2 regions of the Neobacillus canaveralius genome follow, and region 1 is predicted to be linked to the other one. Evidence: a T-box and tRNA genes for the amino acid it is inferred to sense, from the RefSeq annotation. Region 1 holds a T-box; the other holds one or more tRNA genes.
The links. The T-box of region 1 lies ahead of ileS (isoleucine--tRNA ligase). A T-box ahead of a tRNA ligase gene usually reads a tRNA of that ligase, here a tRNA-Ile.
Positions count from the first base shown of each region.

Region 2: it encodes a tRNA-Ile, which carries the amino acid that the T-box ahead of ileS (isoleucine--tRNA ligase) is inferred to sense. The anticodon was not compared.

Region 1 is NZ_JBDFLL010000001.1:4,568,820-4,582,371, reverse strand. Features, by position in the region: gene sigE (RNA polymerase sporulation sigma factor SigE) at 1-49, shown strand, start outside; gene sigG (RNA polymerase sporulation sigma factor SigG) at 211-990, shown strand; gene ABC255_RS22320 (YlmC/YmxH family sporulation protein) at 1,090-1,359, shown strand; gene pgeF (peptidoglycan editing factor PgeF) at 1,432-2,256, shown strand; gene ABC255_RS22310 (YggS family pyridoxal phosphate-dependent enzyme) at 2,253-2,939, shown strand; gene ABC255_RS22305 (cell division protein SepF) at 2,941-3,375, shown strand; gene ABC255_RS22300 (YggT family protein) at 3,382-3,645, shown strand; gene ABC255_RS22295 (YlmH family RNA-binding protein) at 3,676-4,449, shown strand; gene ABC255_RS22290 (DivIVA domain-containing protein) at 4,542-5,057, shown strand; T-box leader at 5,108-5,348, shown strand; gene ileS (isoleucine--tRNA ligase) at 5,424-8,195, shown strand; gene ABC255_RS22280 (TraR/DksA C4-type zinc finger protein) at 8,341-8,637, shown strand; gene lspA (signal peptidase II) at 8,717-9,208, shown strand; gene ABC255_RS22270 (RluA family pseudouridine synthase) at 9,180-10,091, shown strand; gene pyrR (bifunctional pyr operon transcriptional regulator/uracil phosphoribosyltransferase PyrR) at 10,269-10,811, shown strand; gene ABC255_RS22260 (solute carrier family 23 protein) at 10,971-12,281, shown strand; gene ABC255_RS22255 (aspartate carbamoyltransferase catalytic subunit) at 12,444-13,388, shown strand; gene ABC255_RS22250 (dihydroorotase) at 13,348-13,552, shown strand, end outside.
Region 2 is NZ_JBDFLL010000001.1:5,484,754-5,489,805, reverse strand. Features, by position in the region: rRNA gene rrf (5S ribosomal RNA) at 69-184, shown strand; tRNA gene ABC255_RS26915 (tRNA-Glu) at 226-300, shown strand; tRNA gene ABC255_RS26910 (tRNA-Val) at 368-443, shown strand; tRNA gene ABC255_RS26905 (tRNA-Met) at 459-535, shown strand; tRNA gene ABC255_RS26900 (tRNA-His) at 583-658, shown strand; tRNA gene ABC255_RS26895 (tRNA-Gln) at 676-750, shown strand; tRNA gene ABC255_RS26890 (tRNA-Gly) at 765-838, shown strand; tRNA gene ABC255_RS26885 (tRNA-Ile) at 844-917, shown strand; gene ABC255_RS26880 (nitroreductase family protein) at 1,209-2,042, shown strand; gene ABC255_RS26875 (SRPBCC family protein) at 2,071-2,541, shown strand; gene ABC255_RS26870 (hypothetical protein) at 2,612-2,806, opposite strand; gene ABC255_RS26865 (cytochrome c oxidase assembly protein) at 3,027-3,815, opposite strand; gene ABC255_RS26860 (DUF2243 domain-containing protein) at 3,816-4,295, opposite strand; gene dapA (4-hydroxy-tetrahydrodipicolinate synthase) at 4,460-5,052, opposite strand, start outside.

The DNA of each region.
Region 1 (13,552 bases):
AAAAAGAATCATTAAAAGATTACGTAAAGAATTTAATAAAATGGTCTAAAAAAAAGAAAATTTTTCTAACTGAAAGACCAGTAAAAATATAGTTTCTACCGCATTTTTCGACATTCCTCTGTCAATCCATCAAATGTACATGTGCATATTTTTCCTGCTCAAGGAGATACTGTTTTTTGTACAGCAACTCCTATGAGGAGGGAAAAGGGATTGACTCGAAATAAAGTTGAAATTTGTGGCGTAGATACATCAAAACTTCCTGTATTAAAAAATGAAGAAATGAGATTACTCTTCAAGCAAATGCAAGAGGGCGATATTACAGCACGAGAAAAACTCGTCAACGGAAATTTACGACTCGTTTTAAGTGTCATTCAGCGCTTTAACAACCGAGGCGAGTTTGTTGATGATCTGTTTCAGGTTGGCTGTATTGGGCTTATGAAATCGATTGATAACTTTGATTTAAGTCAAAACGTAAAGTTTTCCACTTATGCCGTACCAATGATTATTGGCGAAATACGCAGGTACCTGCGCGATAACAATCCTATTCGCGTTTCAAGGTCCTTAAGAGATATCGCTTATAAGGCATTACAAGTAAGGGAACGATTAATGAGTGAAACTTCACGGGAACCAACTGCTGAGGAGATTGCAAAAGTATTAGAAGTACCACATGAAGAAATAGTATTTGCGCTAGATGCTATCCAAGACCCTGTATCATTGTTTGAGCCAATTTATAACGATGGCGGGGACCCTATCTATGTGGTCGACCAATTAAGCGACGAACGAAGTAAAGATATTCATTGGATTGAAGAAATTGCCTTAAAAGAAGGTATGCGCCGCTTAAATGAGCGGGAAAAGTTAATTTTAAGAAAACGATTCTTCCAGGGTAAAACACAAATGGAAGTAGCAGATGAAATTGGGATTTCACAAGCGCAGGTTTCACGTTTAGAAAAAGCAGCCATTAAACAAATGAATAAAAATATTCAAAGTTAAGCTGTCCAATACGGGCGGCTTTTTTTTCTGTTATTTACAGATATATTGAAGAAACAAATCATATATTTTCATTAGGATAAAATGGCGGGAGTGAGAGATATGGTAAAAATATCAGAATTTCAGATTAAAGATGTAGTGAATGTGGCTGATGGCAAAAAGTTGGGGAATATTGGTGATATCGAAATTAATCTTAGCACAGGGAAAATTGAAGCAGTTATCGTTACCGGAAATGGCAAAGTTTTAGGTTTTTTTGGCAGGGAAGAAGATATCGTTATTCCGTGGAAAAACATTATTAAAATAGGTCAAGATGTAATACTGGTACGATTCAAAGCGATTGAAGAGAGACCAGCAGAAGAAATGGAAGTATAGATCTGTGCATGGTCTACGGTGACCATTTTAAGTATTCATGGTAAACTAGGATAAAAACAAATGAGGTTGAGTATGGAACCTTTTGCATATAATCATCAATCATATTTTTCAATTAAAAATTGGATGGAACAATACCCTGGGCTAGAAGCTGGAATAACAACAAAAAAAGGCGGCAGCAGTACGGGAGTTTATGAGAATTTCAATATGGGTTTTCATGTCGGGGATCAAACGGATACTGTTTGTTCTAACCGGAATCAGTTGGCTAACCTTATTCAATTTCCGTTGAAATCATGGGTAGGTGCTGAGCAGACCCATGATACCGTAATTAGAAAAATTACCAAGACTGACCGTGGTAAAGGTTCAGATTCTTATGACAGTGCATTTAAAGGGACCGATGGATTTTATACGAATGAAGAGGGGATTTTATTAACTCTTTGTTATGCGGATTGTGTCCCTCTTTTTTTTATTTCTCCTAACCACCGGATGATTGGTGCAGCACATGCGGGCTGGAAGGGAACAGTAAATGAGATTGCGCGGAAAATGATAGAGAAATGGGGAGAAGAAGGAATAGCTCCTAATGAAATTTTTGCTGTAATTGGTCCATCTATATGTGAAAAATGTTATATTGTTAATGATTATGTAATTAACTTTGTAGAAAATACTCTAGAAGATGTCGAAAAAAAACCATATAATACAATAAAAGAAGGTCAATTTACATTAGACTTGCGAGAACTAAATAAAATCGTTCTTCTTAAGGCCGGTGTCCCAGAAAAAAATATTCAAATGACTAAACTATGTTCAAGTTGTGACCAATCGAAATTTTTTTCTCATCGCCGTGACCAGGGTAAAACTGGAAGGATGTTAAGTTATATTGGATGGAAGGAGACCTCCGAATGAAGGTTGCAGAAAATCTCATACATATCAGTCAGCAAATAAGCAAAGCGTGCTATAAGGTAAATCGGACTCCTGATGAGGTGAAACTGATTGCTGTTACCAAATATGTCAGTATTGATAGAGCGAATGAAGCCTTGGAAGCTGGTATAATAAATCTAGGTGAAAACCGTGATGAGGGGCTTTTAAAAAAGTGGGAGGTTTTAGGGGACAAGCCCATCTGGCATTTTATCGGATCCCTGCAGACTCGCAAAGTTAAAAATATAATCGACAAGGTAGAATATATTCACTCTTTAGATCGAATTTCATTAGCAGAGGAAATTAATAAACGTGCAGTGAAAAAAATCAAATGCCTACTCCAAGTCAATGTTTCACAGGAAGAATCAAAGCATGGCTTATCTCCTGAGGATGTAGTCGATTTTATAAAAGACCTTCGGGCATATGAGAATATTAGCATTGAAGGTTTAATGACAATGGCCCCGCTGACGGACGATGAAGAACAGCTTCGAACCTGTTTTCGAAAGCTAAAAGAGCTTCGTGATCAAATCAGAGATTATAATTTTGATTATGCCCCTTGTACAGAGCTTTCTATGGGGATGTCAAATGATTTTGAAATCGCGATTGAAGAGGGAGCAACGATGATAAGAATCGGAACTGCACTTGTCGGTGTGGCTGGTGAGGAGGAATAAAATGACGATTAAATCGAAATTAAAAACATTTTTCTTTTTAGATGATGACTATGATGATAATAATCAGGTTGAAGATGAAAAGGTTGAACCCATAAAGCCACAAAAACAGTCTATAAAACCTCAAAATGTTGTTAGTTTGCAAAGTGTCCAAAAGGCTTCTAAAGTAATTCTAGTAGAACCCAGAGTATATGCAGAAGCCCAGGATATCACCGACCATTTAAAAAACCGCCGTGCAGTTGTTGTAAATCTTCAGCGTATTGACCATGAGGAAGGAAGACAAATCGTCGACTTTTTGAGTGGAGCTGTCTATGCATTAGGTGGAGATATTCAAAAAATAGGTTCCAGTATCTTTTTATGTACTCCTGACAATGTGGAGATTTCTGGAAATATTTCTGAATTAGTGAAGGAACAAGAATATCAAGATACAAGGTGGTAAAAAGAAATGGATATTATTTTTAACGTTTTGATCCAATTACTTGGAATATATAAATGGATGCTGATCATCTATATCCTTTTATCTTGGTTCCCAAATATGAGGGACTCTCAGATTGGAGCTATTCTTGGTAAATTATGTGAGCCATTTCTAGAACCTTTTAGAAAAATCATTCCACCTCTTGGCATGATGGATCTTTCTCCTTTAGCAGCTTTCCTTGTTCTATCTTTTGCCCCGAATGGCTTAATAGTTTTACAAAACTTAATTTCTTAATTTAACCTATCTAGTCTCAAGGAGTTAAACATGAATATTTATCAGCATTTTCGCTCGGAGGAACGGGAATTTATTGATCAAGTATTACATTGGAAAGATTATGTTGATTCCAGCTATACAGCAAAGCTGACCGATTTTCTTGATCCAAGAGAGCAGCATATTTTAAAGGTCTTAATAGGTGAGAATGGAAATATAAAGTACCAGCTTTTTGGCGGGATTGCAGCGAGTGAAAGAAAAAGAGCGTTAGTCATGCCGGATTACCTGATACCGGCTGAAGATGAATTTCAAATTAATCTCTTTGAAATCGACTATCCTATTAAATTTGTTACGATCGAACACCCCCAAGTTCTAGGTTCACTCATGTCCCTTGGATTAAAACGTGGGAAATTTGGCGACATATTAATGAAAGATGGACGAGTGCAGTTTTTCGCTTCTGCAGAAATCAGTGATTATATTAAAAATAATTTAGAATCGATTGGCAAAGCTTCTATTCGATTAAAAGAGCTGTCCCTGGATGAGGCCATAACGACTGACGATTTATGGGCGGAGCAGGTCACAACTGTTTCCTCCTTAAGGCTCGATACCATTATTTCTGGTATTCATAATATCTCTAGACAAAAATCACAGCTCTTTATCCAACAAGGGTTAGTAAAAGTAAACTGGACATCTAAAGAAAATGTCTCTTTTGAATGTGCAGAAGGTGATCTATTGTCAGTCAGAGGACACGGCAGAGTAAAAATTTTGTCCATTGAAGGAAGAACAAAAAAAGATAAATGGCGAATAGTTGTCGGAAAGCAAAAATAATTTTATTTTTTTGCAGGATTTTCGAAAACATTGTCGAATAATTGCTTTATACACTAGATACATACATAAGATAGATTCTTGGAGGTGGCATCATGCCGTTAACGCCGTTAGATATTCACAATAAAGAATTTAATAAAGGGTTTCGTGGTTACGATGAGGACGAGGTAAATGAATTTTTGGACCAAGTCATTAAGGATTATGAATTAGTCCTACGTGAAAAGAAAGAAATAGAAGAACGTTTAAATGAAATGAAGGACCGTCTGGGTCATTTTGTTAATATTGAAGAAACTTTAAACAAGTCAATTATTATTGCACAAGAAGCAGGAGAAGACGTAAAACGTAATGCTCAAAAGGAAGCCAAACTCATTATCAAGGAAGCAGAAAAGAATGCTGACCGTATTGTCAACGAGTCGCTTTCAAAAGCTAGAAAAATTGCTCTTGAGATCGAGGATTTGAAGAAGCAATCAAAAGTATTCCGTACACGATTTAAAATGTTGATTGAAGCTCAGTTAGATATGCTTAATACAGACGATTGGGATCATTTATTAGAATATGAAGTAGATGCAACAGAATTAAAAATCCACGAAGAAGAAGATTCCTTAGCTTGACGAACTGGTATTATTTCGCATATAATTTTTTAACAGGTAAATAAAGAATGGTAATGACAATGAGAGGGACAGTACAATTTCTTAAAAACTTTTGATAGCGAACCAGGGAGGGTGGAAGCCTGGGAAAAGTGAGAAATTGGAAGATCACCCTTGAGTCCCAAACTGAAACTCTTATAATTAGAGGAATAAGTTATGGCGGGTTATTCACGTTACGAATCTTAAAGAGGATAGTACACTTTTGTACTATTTATCAGGGTGGTACCGCGGGAATAAAACCTTCTCGTCCCTTTTATGGGATGAGAGGGTTTTTTTATTTGTCTATTGGCAATTCTGTTTATGATGAGTATGTACAGGAGGAATAAGAAAATGGAATATAAAGATACGTTATTAATGCCAAAAACTGAATTTCCTATGCGTGGCAATCTCCCACAAAGAGAACCTGAAATTCAGGCAAAATGGGAAGAAATGAATATTTACAAAAAGGTTCAGGAGCGTACTGCAGGACGTCCAATGTTTGTACTCCATGATGGACCTCCATATGCTAATGGCGATATTCATATGGGTCATGCCTTAAACAAAGTATTAAAAGACATGATTGTTCGCTTTAAATCAATGAATGGCTTTAATGCACCATATGTTCCAGGCTGGGATACACATGGTTTGCCAATCGAGCAGGCACTAACAAATAAGGGAGTAAAACGGAAAGAGATGACGGTAGCAGAATTCCGTCAGCTATGTACAAAATATGCCCTTGAACAAGTAAGCAATCAGCGTGAACAATTTAAACGAATCGGTGTACGTGGTGATTGGGAAAACCCTTATATCACACTAAAGCCGGAATACGAAGCTCAGCAGATTAAAGTCTTTGGAGAGATGGCAAAAAAGGGCTATATTTATAAAGGTCTTAAGCCTGTATATTGGTCCCCTTCAAGTGAATCAGCTCTTGCTGAAGCTGAAATTGAATATCAAGATAAAAAGTCACCTTCAATCTATGTAGGCTTTAAAGTAAAAGATGGAAAAGGTGTTCTTAATTCGGACGTCCAAATTGTCATCTGGACGACTACACCTTGGACGATTCCTGCAAATTTAGGTATTTCAGTTCATCCAGACCTAACCTATGTAGTTGTTGAAACGAATGGAAACAAATACTTAGTGGCGGAAGCACTTCTAGAAGCAGTAACAAAAGAAATAGGCTGGGAAGATGTGACTGTTGTTCAAAAGGTACAAGGAAATGAACTAGAGAATATCCTTTCAGCACATCCATTATATGATCGTGACTCCTTAGTAATGTTAGGTGAACATGTCACAACAGATGCTGGAACAGGATGCGTTCACACAGCTCCAGGACACGGGGAGGATGACTTCCATGTTGGTCAAAAGTATGGACTTGAAGTACTTTGCCCAGTAGATGATAAAGGTGTAATGACGAGTGAAGCACCAGGTTTCGAAGGATTATTTTACGATAGTGCGAATAAGCCAATTGCTCAAGCTTTAGAAGAAGCAGGGGCTCTTCTGAAGCTTTCGTTTATCACACACTCCTATCCCCATGATTGGAGAACTAAAAAGCCTGTAATCTTTAGAGCTACAGCACAATGGTTCGCATCGATAAAAGACTTCCGCGATGACTTGCTTGAAGCAGTTAAAGAAACAAAGTGGGTACCAGCATGGGGTGAAACACGATTATTTAATATGGTCCGTGACCGCGGCGACTGGTGTATTTCACGCCAACGTGTGTGGGGAGTTCCAATCCCAGTGTTTTATGCTGAAAATGGAGAAGAAATCATTACGGATGAAACAATTGAACATGTTTCAGGCTTGTTCCGTGAATTGGGTTCAAATATTTGGTTTGAGCGAGAAGCAAAAGACCTTCTGCCGGAAGGCTTTACACATCCAGGAAGCCCTAATGGATTGTTCACAAAAGAAACAGATATCATGGATGTATGGTTCGATTCAGGTTCATCTCACCAAGCTGTTCTCTTAGAAAGAGAAGACTTAGTACGTCCGGCGGATTTATATCTTGAAGGATCAGATCAATATCGCGGTTGGTTTAACTCTTCACTTTCAACTGCTGTTGCAGTAACAGGGAAAGCTCCTTATAAAGGTGTACTTAGCCATGGATTTGCCCTGGATGGTGAAGGTAGAAAAATGAGTAAATCATTAGGAAATGTTGTTGTTCCGGAGAAGGTAATGAAACAATTAGGAGCAGATATTCTAAGACTTTGGGTGGCTTCTGTTGATTATCAAGCAGATGTTCGTGTATCCGATGCTATTTTAAAGCAGGTTGCAGAGGTTTATCGGAAAATCCGTAACACCTTCCGTTTCTTGCTTGGTAACTTGTCCGACTTTAATCCTGCAAGTGATCGTGTTTCATATGAAAACCTTCGTGAAGTTGATCAATTTATGCTCGTAAAATTAAATAAGCTGATCAAATATTCTTTAAATGCTTATGAGAATTACGAGTTCGCGGGAATTTATCATGCAGTTAATAATTTCTGTACCCTTGATTTAAGTGCATTCTATCTTGATTTTGCTAAAGATGTTCTTTATATTGAGTCAGTTAACAACCCTGAGCGACGTGCGATTCAAACGGTTCTTTATGATTCTTTAGTTGCATTAACAAAGCTTGTTACACCGATTCTTCCTCATACAGCAGATGAAGTTTGGAAATTCATTCCTGCAGTTACAGAGGAAAGTGTTCAGTTAACAGATATGCCAGAATACAAGGAACTAGATAATGCAAAGGCATTAGAAGAAAAGTGGACTTCTTTCATGAAGCTGCGTGATGATGTCTTAAAAGCACTCGAAGAAGCTAGAAATCAAAAGGTTATTGGTAAATCATTAACTGCAAAGGTTTCTTTATATGTGAATGAAAATACGAAATCCTTACTAGACTCTATCCAAGAGAATGTGCAGCAATTATTTATCATCTCTGGTTTTGAAGTTGCAGGAAGCTATGATCAAGCACCTGAAAATGCAATTAAATTGGACACAGCTGCAATTGTTGTCACCAAAGCGGAAGGTGAAACCTGTGAACGATGCTGGGTTGTTACACCTGAAGTTGGTAAGGATACAGAGCACCCTACACTTTGTCCTCGTTGTGCAGAAGTCGTTAAAGGAAACTATACACATTTAGCCTAAAAGAAAATCCCCATGATTATTTCATGGGTTTTTTTCATTATTTAACCTTTTCCGTTAATTGTTGTTGTGGATGTCAAATGTTTTCCCGGGTCAGACCAATTTCTACGGAGATAATATAAGAAATGACTTAACGGAGGTTACAACTATGAATGCAATGCAGGAAGAGCTGTTTTGGGAACTCCGTAAAACACAATTAGAAATAGTTAGATCATTGAGAAATAAGCAGAAAAATGAATGGATTGTCACGGTGTTAGAGGATGAATTAGAGGATATTACAATTGCGATGCAAAAGTTAGAAGAAGGTAATTTTGGACATTGTGAAACTTCAGGGGAACCGATACCCGAATATCTTTTGAAAATAATGCCGACGATTAAAACCTCTAGGGATTCAGAGATTTTAGAGTATTTTTATCGGAAACCAATTAATTCCACGATTTTCTAGCGTTACATTGTCGTTTAGATGAAGATTATGCTAAAATGCTAAGGAGTAAAGTCAACGTGTGAGATGGGGGTATTCCTTAGTGGTTTATTATTTAATCGCAATTTTTATTATACTATTGGACCAAGTGACAAAATGGCTGATTGTCACAAAAATGTATCTTGGTGAAAGTATACCAATTATTGGAGACTTTTTGTATATTACTTCTCACCGAAATCGGGGGGCAGCATGGGGGATATTACAAGGACAAATGTGGTTCTTCTATGTGATTACCGCTATAGTAATAATTGCGATCATTTATTACATTCAAAAAGAAGCAAAAGGTAAGTGGCTGTTAGGTGTTTCCCTGGCATTTATGCTGGGAGGCGCAATCGGTAATTTTATCGACCGCTTACTTCGTAAAGAAGTTGTTGATTTTATTCATACGTATATTTTCAATTATAACTTCCCAGTTTTTAATATTGCGGATTCGGCTTTAGTCATTGGCGTGGTATTATTAATGATTCAAATGCTGCGTGATGAGCGTGAAACAAAGGAGAAATCATATGGAGAAAATGGTACACACCATTCTTGAACAACAAAAGGGAGACCGGATTGATAAAGTTATTTCAACTTTAGATGAAGAATGGTCAAGAACTCAGGTTCAGCAATGGATTAAAGAAGGAAACGTCCTGGTAAATGGACAAACAATTAAAACGAATTACAAATGCAGTATGAATGATGAAATCGAGATTACGATCCCAGATCCAGAATTACTTGATGTAATTCCGGAAGAAATGGATTTAGATATTTATTTTGAAGATAAAGATGTTTTAGTGGTTAATAAACCAAGCGGGATGGTGGTTCATCCAGCACCTGGACATTTAACAGGAACACTTGTTAATGGATTAATGGCTCATTGTAAGGATTTATCAGGAATAAATGGTGTTTTAAGACCCGGTATCGTTCATCGTATTGATAAAGACACTTCTGGTCTATTAATGGTGGCTAAAAATGACATGGCCCATGAAAAGCTTGTAAACCAATTAGTAGAAAAAACCGTTACTCGGAAGTATAGAGCCATCGTTCATGGAGTTATTCCGCACGATTTTGGAACGATCGATGCGCCGCTTGGAAGAGATACAAAAGATCGCCAAAGTATGACCGTGGTCGATAATGGGAAGCATGCTGTTACTCATTTCCATGTGATTGAGCGGTTTAAGGATTTTACGTTTGTGGAGTGCCAGCTGGAGACAGGCAGGACTCACCAAATTCGTGTTCATATGAAATACATTGGCTATCCGCTCGCAGGTGACCCAAAGTATGGTCCAAAGAAAACATTGGATATTAATGGACAAGCATTACATGCAGGAATCCTTGGATTTAACCACCCTAGAACCAACGAATACCTAGAATTCGAAGCGGCGCTGCCTAAAGAATTTGAAGAGTTAGTAGAGCAATTGCGAAATAATCGTTGACATATTTGTCGAATTAAAGTACGATAACAACAGTTGAATATGCCTTTAAATCAGTCCAGTGAGGCTGAGAAGGAACGGATATTTTGGTTGGGATACCTATGCCCTTACCTAAAACTCTTGTACCTCTCACCTCGAAAGCGTGAGAGGTTTTTTTATTATACCAGGCGGGTGAGATGAGTGAATCAAAAAGCAGTAGTATTAGACGCACAAGCAATTGGAAGAGCATTAACAAGAATTGCCCACCAAATCATTGAAAAGAATAAAGGGATTGAAAATTGTGTGCTTGTAGGTATCCGAACTAGGGGAATATTCATTGCAGAAAGACTTGCTGCAAAAATCGAAGAAATTGAAGGAAAACCGATACCTGTTGGTGAATTGGACATTACCCTTTACCGGGATGATTTAACCAAAAAAACAGATGATCAGGAACCTCTCGTGAAGGGGTCAGATATTCCAGTGGAATTGACAGATAAAAAAGTAATTCTCGTTGACGATGTTTTATATACAGGCAGAACCGTAAGAGCAGGACTCGATGCCGTCATGGATCTTGGTCGTCCCTCGTCGATACAACTGGCTGTGTTGGTTGACCGCGGTCACCGCGAGCTGCCGATTCGAGCAGATTATGTTGGAAAAAACATCCCAACTTCGAGCAGTGAAAAGGTAGTCGTTGAATTAGAGGATGTCGATAAGGTTGACCAAGTAAGTATCTTTGAAAACTAAATAGTAACCCTTTAATTGCAGTCCTGTGAGGCTGACAAAGGGGAGTATGCCATCATTAAAGCTGGCATTTCCATACCCTCTTTGTACACTCGTGGACAAAGAGGGTTTTTTATTAGAAAACACAGACATAATAATAGAAAGATTGTGGAGGAGAAGAAAATGAACAACAAACCCATCCTAGACGTAAATCAGAGACCAAATCCTGCGCAATGGCTTACTTTAAGCTTACAACATTTATTCGCAATGTTTGGAGCAACAATTCTTGTTCCATATCTTGTTGGATTAAGTCCAGCCATTGCATTAATATCAAGTGGTTTAGGAACACTCGCTTTCTTAATGATTACAAAATGGCAGGTGCCAGCATATCTTGGTTCCTCCTTTGCTTTTATTGCTCCTGTCATTGCTGCAAAAGCAACAGCCGGACCAGGTGGTGCCATGATCGGTTCCTTCATGGCAGGTCTTGTATACGGTATTGTCGCTTTAGTCATTAGTAAAGCAGGACATCGCTGGATTATGAATCTGCTGCCTCCGATTGTAGTAGGCCCAGTTATTATCGTTATTGGTTTAGCGCTCGCTGGTACTGCTGTTAATATGGCAATGAATAACCCAGCAGGAGAATATAGCTTGATTCATTTCTCCGCTGCTTTAGTAACGCTGGCAGTAACCATTATCTGTACCATTTACATGCGCGGGATATTGAGCATTATCCCAATCCTTGCAGGTATAGTTGTTGGATACCTTTACTCTTTTGCAATCGGAATTGTTGATTTTAAACCTGTATTGGAAGCAAGTTGGTTTGAAATGCCAGAATTTATTATCCCGTTCGTAACCTACGAAGTGAAAGTAACCTGGGATTTAGCCCTTCTAATGGTACCAGTCGCGATTGTAACACTTTCTGAACATATTGGTCACCAGCTTGTACTTAGTAAAGTAGTTGGTCGTGATTACATTAAAGAACCAGGTTTACACCGCTCAATTTTAGGAGATGGAACAGCAACCATCATTTCGGCATTGATTGGCGGACCACCAAAAACAACTTATGGTGAAAATATTGGTGTACTTGCAATAACTCGAGTATATAGTGTCTATGTCATTGCAGGTGCGGCAGTTCTCGCTACTATATTTGGATTTATCGGTAAAATAACTGCATTGATCAGTACCATCCCAACACCTGTTATGGGTGGAGTTTCCATCCTGCTATTTGGAATCATTGCTTCCTCAGGCTTAAGGATGCTCGTTGACAGTAATGTCGATTTTGGTAACAATCGTAACTTGGTGATATCATCGGTCATTCTTGTCATTGGAATTGGTGGAGCATTTATAAAAGTATCAGAATCCTTCCAAATACAAGGAATGGCATTAGCGGCAATTGCAGGTGTCCTTTTACACTTAATCCTTCCTGGTAAAGAACCAGTAAGTGAAGATATGTTTGAACAAACAGTAGAAAAAGATAAACCAAAAACTGCATAAGAATAATCAACCTTTTAAAAGTAGTCCAGAGAGTCTATAAGGGTGTAATACTGAGTGATTGTAATGTGTCAGCACATTCATGAACTTTGTAAGATTTATTGCACCCTGATCTATTTACGGTCAGGGTCTTTTTTTACTAAATTCTAGGGATGGGGGAATAGCATGTTAAATCACTTGCTAACCACGAATGAGCTTAAAGTTGAAGAGATATATCAAGTTTTAACAGAGGCACAGCAATTTGCTGATGGAATGAAGTGGAGCCCAGAAACACAAATGTTTTCTGCTAACTTATTTTTTGAGGCTAGTACAAGGACAAAATCGAGTTTTGAAGTGGCCCAGAGACGGTTAGGGCTAAAGGTCATTCCATTTGAAGTCCAAACTTCAAGTGTTCAAAAGGGAGAAACCCTGTACGATACCGTAAAAACACTTGAATCAATTGGCGTTAATACGGTTGTTATTCGCCATGGGCAAGACCGTTACTTTGATGAACTCGTTGAAAAAGTAAATATCCCAATCATTAATGGAGGCGATGGCTGTGGTCATCATCCTACCCAATCTCTCTTAGACCTCTTAACCATCTATCAGGAATACGGCACTTTTACCGGCTTGAAAATAGCCATCATCGGTGACATTAGACACAGCCGAGTAGCACGTTCAAATGCCGATACCTTGACCAGATTAGGAGCGGAGGTTATTTTCTCAGGACCTATCGAATGGTTTGACCATCATAGTCTAAGTGCTGCGAGATATAGACCTATTGATGAAGCAATAGTAGAGGCTGATGTAGTTATGCTCCTGCGCGTTCAACATGAGCGCCATCAAAAGAAGGGAAGCTACACAGCGGCGGATTACCATAAACAGTTTGGGCTTACACTAGAAAGAGAGAAGATGATGAAGCCTCACAGTATCATTATGCATCCAGCACCAGTAAATCGAAATGTTGAGATATCTGATAGCTTAGTAGAATGCAAACGGTCAAGAATCTTCAAGCAAATGGAAAATGGTGTATTTGTCAGAATGGCTGTTTTAAAGAGGTCACTAGAAAGTTTAAAAGGAGTGTATGGAAATGAAACTACTTATTCAGAACGCCAGTTACATAGCATTTAACGGTGAAAAGGAACTGGCCGATATTTTAATAGAAGATGGAAAAATTGTAAAGATTGATAAAAAGATAGATACAGCGGCAGATCGAAAAATTAATGCGGACGGAAAGCTGGTTTCTCCAGGATTTATCGATTTACACGTCCATCTCCGTGAGCCAGGAGGCGAGA
Region 2 (5,052 bases), 910 kb from region 1:
GGCGAACTCGTTTTACAAACTTCTTCTGTATTATCTAGTTTTGAGGGAATGATACCTCAACAAAATAGTCTGGCAGCAATGGCGAGAAGGTCACACCCGTTCCCATACCGAACACGGAAGTTAAGCTTCTCAGCGCCGATGGTAGTTGGGACTTTGTCCCTGTGAGAGTAGGACGTTGCCAGGCAAGCCCCTATGGGGCAATTATTTTTTCGGATTTTTTGAGGAGGCCCCTTGGTCAAGTGGTTAAGACACCTCCCTTTCACGGAGGTAACACGGGTTCGAATCCCGTAGGGGTCACCATAGTTTTTTTCACGATAGTGAAAAATAACTTTCCTTTCGCGCTAACGGAAATAACCTATTATCAATTGGAGGATTAGCTCAGCTGGGAGAGCATCTGCCTTACAAGCAGAGGGTCGGCGGTTCGATCCCGTCATCCTCCACCATATAGTTTTTACTATCGCGGGGTGGAGCAGTCTGGTAGCTCGTCGGGCTCATAACCCGAAGGTCGCAGGTTCAAATCCTGTCCCCGCAACCAATTTAATTTAAAGGTTTAGTTAGTTAAACCTCAACTATATAATTTTGGCGGTTGTGGCGAAGTGGTTAACGCACCTGATTGTGGTTCAGGCATTCGTGGGTTCGATTCCCATCAGTCGCCCCATTTTATTTTCCTAATATTGGGCTATAGCCAAGCGGTAAGGCATCGCACTTTGACTGCGACATGCGTTGGTTCAAATCCAGCTAGCCCAGCCATTTTATTTTTATACGCGGGTGTAGTTTAGTGGTAAAACCTCAGCCTTCCAAGCTGATGTTGTGAGTTCGATTCTCATCACCCGCTCCAATTAAGGGCCTATAGCTCAGCTGGTTAGAGCGCACGCCTGATAAGCGTGAGGTCGATGGTTCGAGTCCATTTAGGCCCATAAATATTTTAAAAGAGTGATTGCTATTAATAGTAATCGCTCTTTTTTTGCTTTTATATTTCTACCTCTATTCGTAACCAAAGACGTCAATTATTCGGGTTGAAGGGAACGAATAGCCATTATAATAAAAGTTTACATATTTTTATTAAAGTTAAAGTCAATGTATTATTTGTAGGAGAAGATCGTGAATGGTTACAATAAGAGTGGGATATCAATTAGGGGCTTGGCACTAAAAAATGTGTTCACAGAAAGGGGGGTTCTATGATTTTTGATAAGTCGATAATAGAAACCATGAAAAAACGCCAATCGGTTCGAAACTTTGGTACTCAACACATCAAAGATTCTCATGCTAATAGAATTAACGAATACATAAGCAATGAAGACAACTTAGTTGGACCATTTGGGGGTAAGGGAAGAGTCGAGTTCATACAGGTAACCAACAATGTAAGTGATAAAGGTATTAAGCTAGGCACATACGGATTTATTAAAAATCCACAGGCATATTTGGCAGGAGTAGCACAAAACAGTAAATACTCTCTTGTTGAGTTTGCGTACACCTTTCAAAAAATAGTTGTCTGGTTAACGGAGTTAGAAATCGGTACTTGCTGGATGGGCGGTACATTCAACCGAAATTCGTTTGAACAGGAAATCCGGCTAGAGGATGGAGAGTTTATCCCCTGCATAACACCAATCGGCTACCCGAACCAAAAACAACGGGTTTTTGATAAGGCACTCCGGTATGTTGTAAAAGCCGATAATAAAAAACCATGGGATAAGCTATTTTATGATTCCACATTTGACGTGCCATTGAACAAAGAAAATGCAGGATTACTTGAAATACCAATTGAAATGGTTAGGATTGGACCTTCTGCATCTAATAAACAGCCTTGGCGACTTCTATTATCTAGCGATAAAAAGGTCTGCCATTTTTACATTGAGCATACACCGAATTATAGTTCGAAATTAGGATATGATATGCAGCTTTTAGATATGGGAATTGCCATGTGTCAGTTTGAATTAGCCTGTAAGGAATTAGATATTAAAGGACGATGGAGTGTGGAAAAACCATCCTTACTTCTCCCAAATGAGCAAACCGAGTATATTGTCAGCTGGAAAATCCATTAAAATGAAAGCAAGAATGGAGTAAGTAGAAATGCCTGTTATCGAGCATAAGCTGTTTATAAATGCGCCAATAGAGGTTTGTTTTGATCTTGCCAGGGATGTCAATGTTCATACTCAAACTACCTTTAAAACAAAGGAAAGAGCTGTTGGAGGTGTAACAAAGGGACTGTTGGAGGAAGGTGACAGTGTAACTTGGGAAGCTGTACACTTTGGTATTAAACAAAGGTTAACCTCAAGAGTAATCTTTATGGAAAAGCCTCATAGTTTTGTGGATGTAATGGTAAAGGGTGCGTTCAAGTCATTCATTCATATCCACCAGTTTATTGAAGAAGAAAAAGGAACGACAATGATCGATCATTTTCAATATAAGTCACGTTTTGGTCCTCTCGGAATCTTAATTGATAAATTGCTTCTTGAAGAATACATGAGAAGATTTATTGAAATTCGTGCAATAGAACTAAAGAAAATAGCAGAAATAAAAACTAATCAAACGTTTGATTAAATGGGTTGAGACCTTTACATATCAGCGCTTTAGAAGAATTAATCAAACGTTTAATTAACATAATAAAAATTTAGAAATTATGACTTTGATAATCAACTTTTCTTTTTTCAATATCCATAGCCGATACAATATATGCAAATCCATTCATTAAAAAGTAAATAACATTGGATTGTACCCGATCAGTTTCTCCTAAATAAGTATTTAAGATAATGACGACAGAGTATAAAACCACAAAAAATAGAGCGATTTTATTAAAGATTACCATTTAAACAACTCCTTTTTTAGGATACTTAGTTTATCATATTTTCGTTGAGCTAAACTTATGCAGGGCAAGAGGTATTTGGGATGGTTTCTCAGTAGCTTCTAACCTTTAATAATTTCCATGATAGACAAGTTGGGTAAATTTTATAAATCGAGCAATAAAAAACCTGTATTGAAGATACTTTGTTCATCGATACAGTTTTTTTGTGTACATAAGATTATGTTTATTGACTTATTGATACAGAGGTTCGTGGCCGTGCGGCTTTATACCATTGTTGGCAAAAAAAGAATATCAAGACAACTTCTACAATATCCCCGCCGTAATACATGATCATTCCTCCCATTTGGGCTTGTTCAATCGGTACACCAGCTGGAGGATAAGCATAAATGTACTTTGAAAGGATGCCATGGGCCGCTAACGATAGGATTAGCACAATACCACGTAAAATAAAACTATACCGGTGCGGTGTCGGATCAATATAGATAATTGAAATGGTATAGAGATATCCTGCTAAGAATATATGAAGATGGACAATTATATGAAGAAGGGCATAGTGATGCATCGCCGAGTACAGTTCTGTCGTATATAAAACTGTTAAGCCTCCAATATTGAGTATCGAGGCGACAACCGGATTACAATAAATCCCAACTGGGAAACTCTTTAACACACGAGATAGTTTTCTAGCGTGGCTAACACTTAGTGTTCTCATCAGAAGAGTCATTGGAGCAGCATGTGCCAGAAGAAGAGGCGCAAGCATTCCAAGGAACAAATGACCAACCATATGTGCAATGAAATTTTCATGAGAAAGGTTGGCGACAGGACCTATTAGTGCAACGGCAGCAGAAAGAACTCCGGATACCCAGCAGATGTATCGGTAAATTGACCATTGTTTATGACGTTGGTTTGAGACTAATCCTAATAGGAGATAAATCAGGATAGCTAAGACAAAGGGGAGAGCCAAAAGAAGTTCGTTCTGCAGCTCACTGCCATGATGGACATGGTGATGTTTCATTTAGGCTGTACCTTCCATCACTATTGCTTTCTGGCCAGTCCTAGAAACGATGATTAACCCAGCGATTACCATGATAGCCGCCAGTATGTTCCATACCCAATCATAAGGCGTAATTTCCACGTTATAACGAATTTGATGGATCCTCAATAATTTATGTTGAACCGTACCATCGAATAAATTAAACCCGCCTCCGCCTAAAAGAAATCCTCCAATCCATCTCTTTGGCCACCAAGCATTTCTTCGACGGAGATCGGAAATCAAAAATGCCCCAGCAACCGTTGAGAACCAGCTAAATGCGTGAAAAACTCCATCAGATACCAGTCCAATATCAGGGGTAGATTTATCATAAAAATGATGCCAGTGGAGGATCTGGTGGAAAACAGCCTCATCGATAAAAGCGACAAAACCGATCCCTAGTAAACAACCCGACAAAAGATTTCGTCCTAAGAAGTTCAAACGCTCATTATGAATATTAGTCATCTGATTTTCTCCCCCTATTCCAATTTTTACCTAACTATTAGTTTATCCTGACGCAATTAATTCCAAACCATAGGAATAGGGATTATAAGGCGAATGGTAATATTTGAGTATTAATTTTTAGAAAAAAAAACCTGCCCCACAGAGGGGCAGGAATGACAATCAGATTATACCAACGAGTCGATTGGCAGGACTTCTTGCAGCGCACTTTTTTCATCATCATTTAAAGGAATCATTGGCAGGCGGACATCTCCAACCTGGACACCTTGTATATTTAATGCGGCCTTTACAGGAGTAGGGTTTGGTGCCATAAATAATGCTTTCATAATTGGAAGAAGGCTGCGATGTAAAACGGCTGCTTCTTGGACGCGCCCGTTTTTAAACAGTGTGACCATTTCCTGCATTTGATTGCCAATGACATGCGAAGCAACGGAAACAACACCTGCACCGCCGATTGCTAGAACTGGTAGGGTTAGTCCATCATCCCCGCTGTACAAAGTGAATGTATCTGGAGTACGGCTAATGATTTCTGTCATCGCATCTAGATTGCCGCTTGCTTCTTTTACTGCCACAATATTACTACTAATTTCAGAGAGGCGGACAATGGTCTCAACAGAGATGTTTACGGCACAGCGTCCGGGAATATTATAAAGCATTACTGGTAACGAAGTAGCTTCCGCAATGGCTTTAAAGTGCTGAAATAATCCTTCTTGAGATGGCTTATTATAATATGGAGCTACAAGCATAATTCCATCAACGC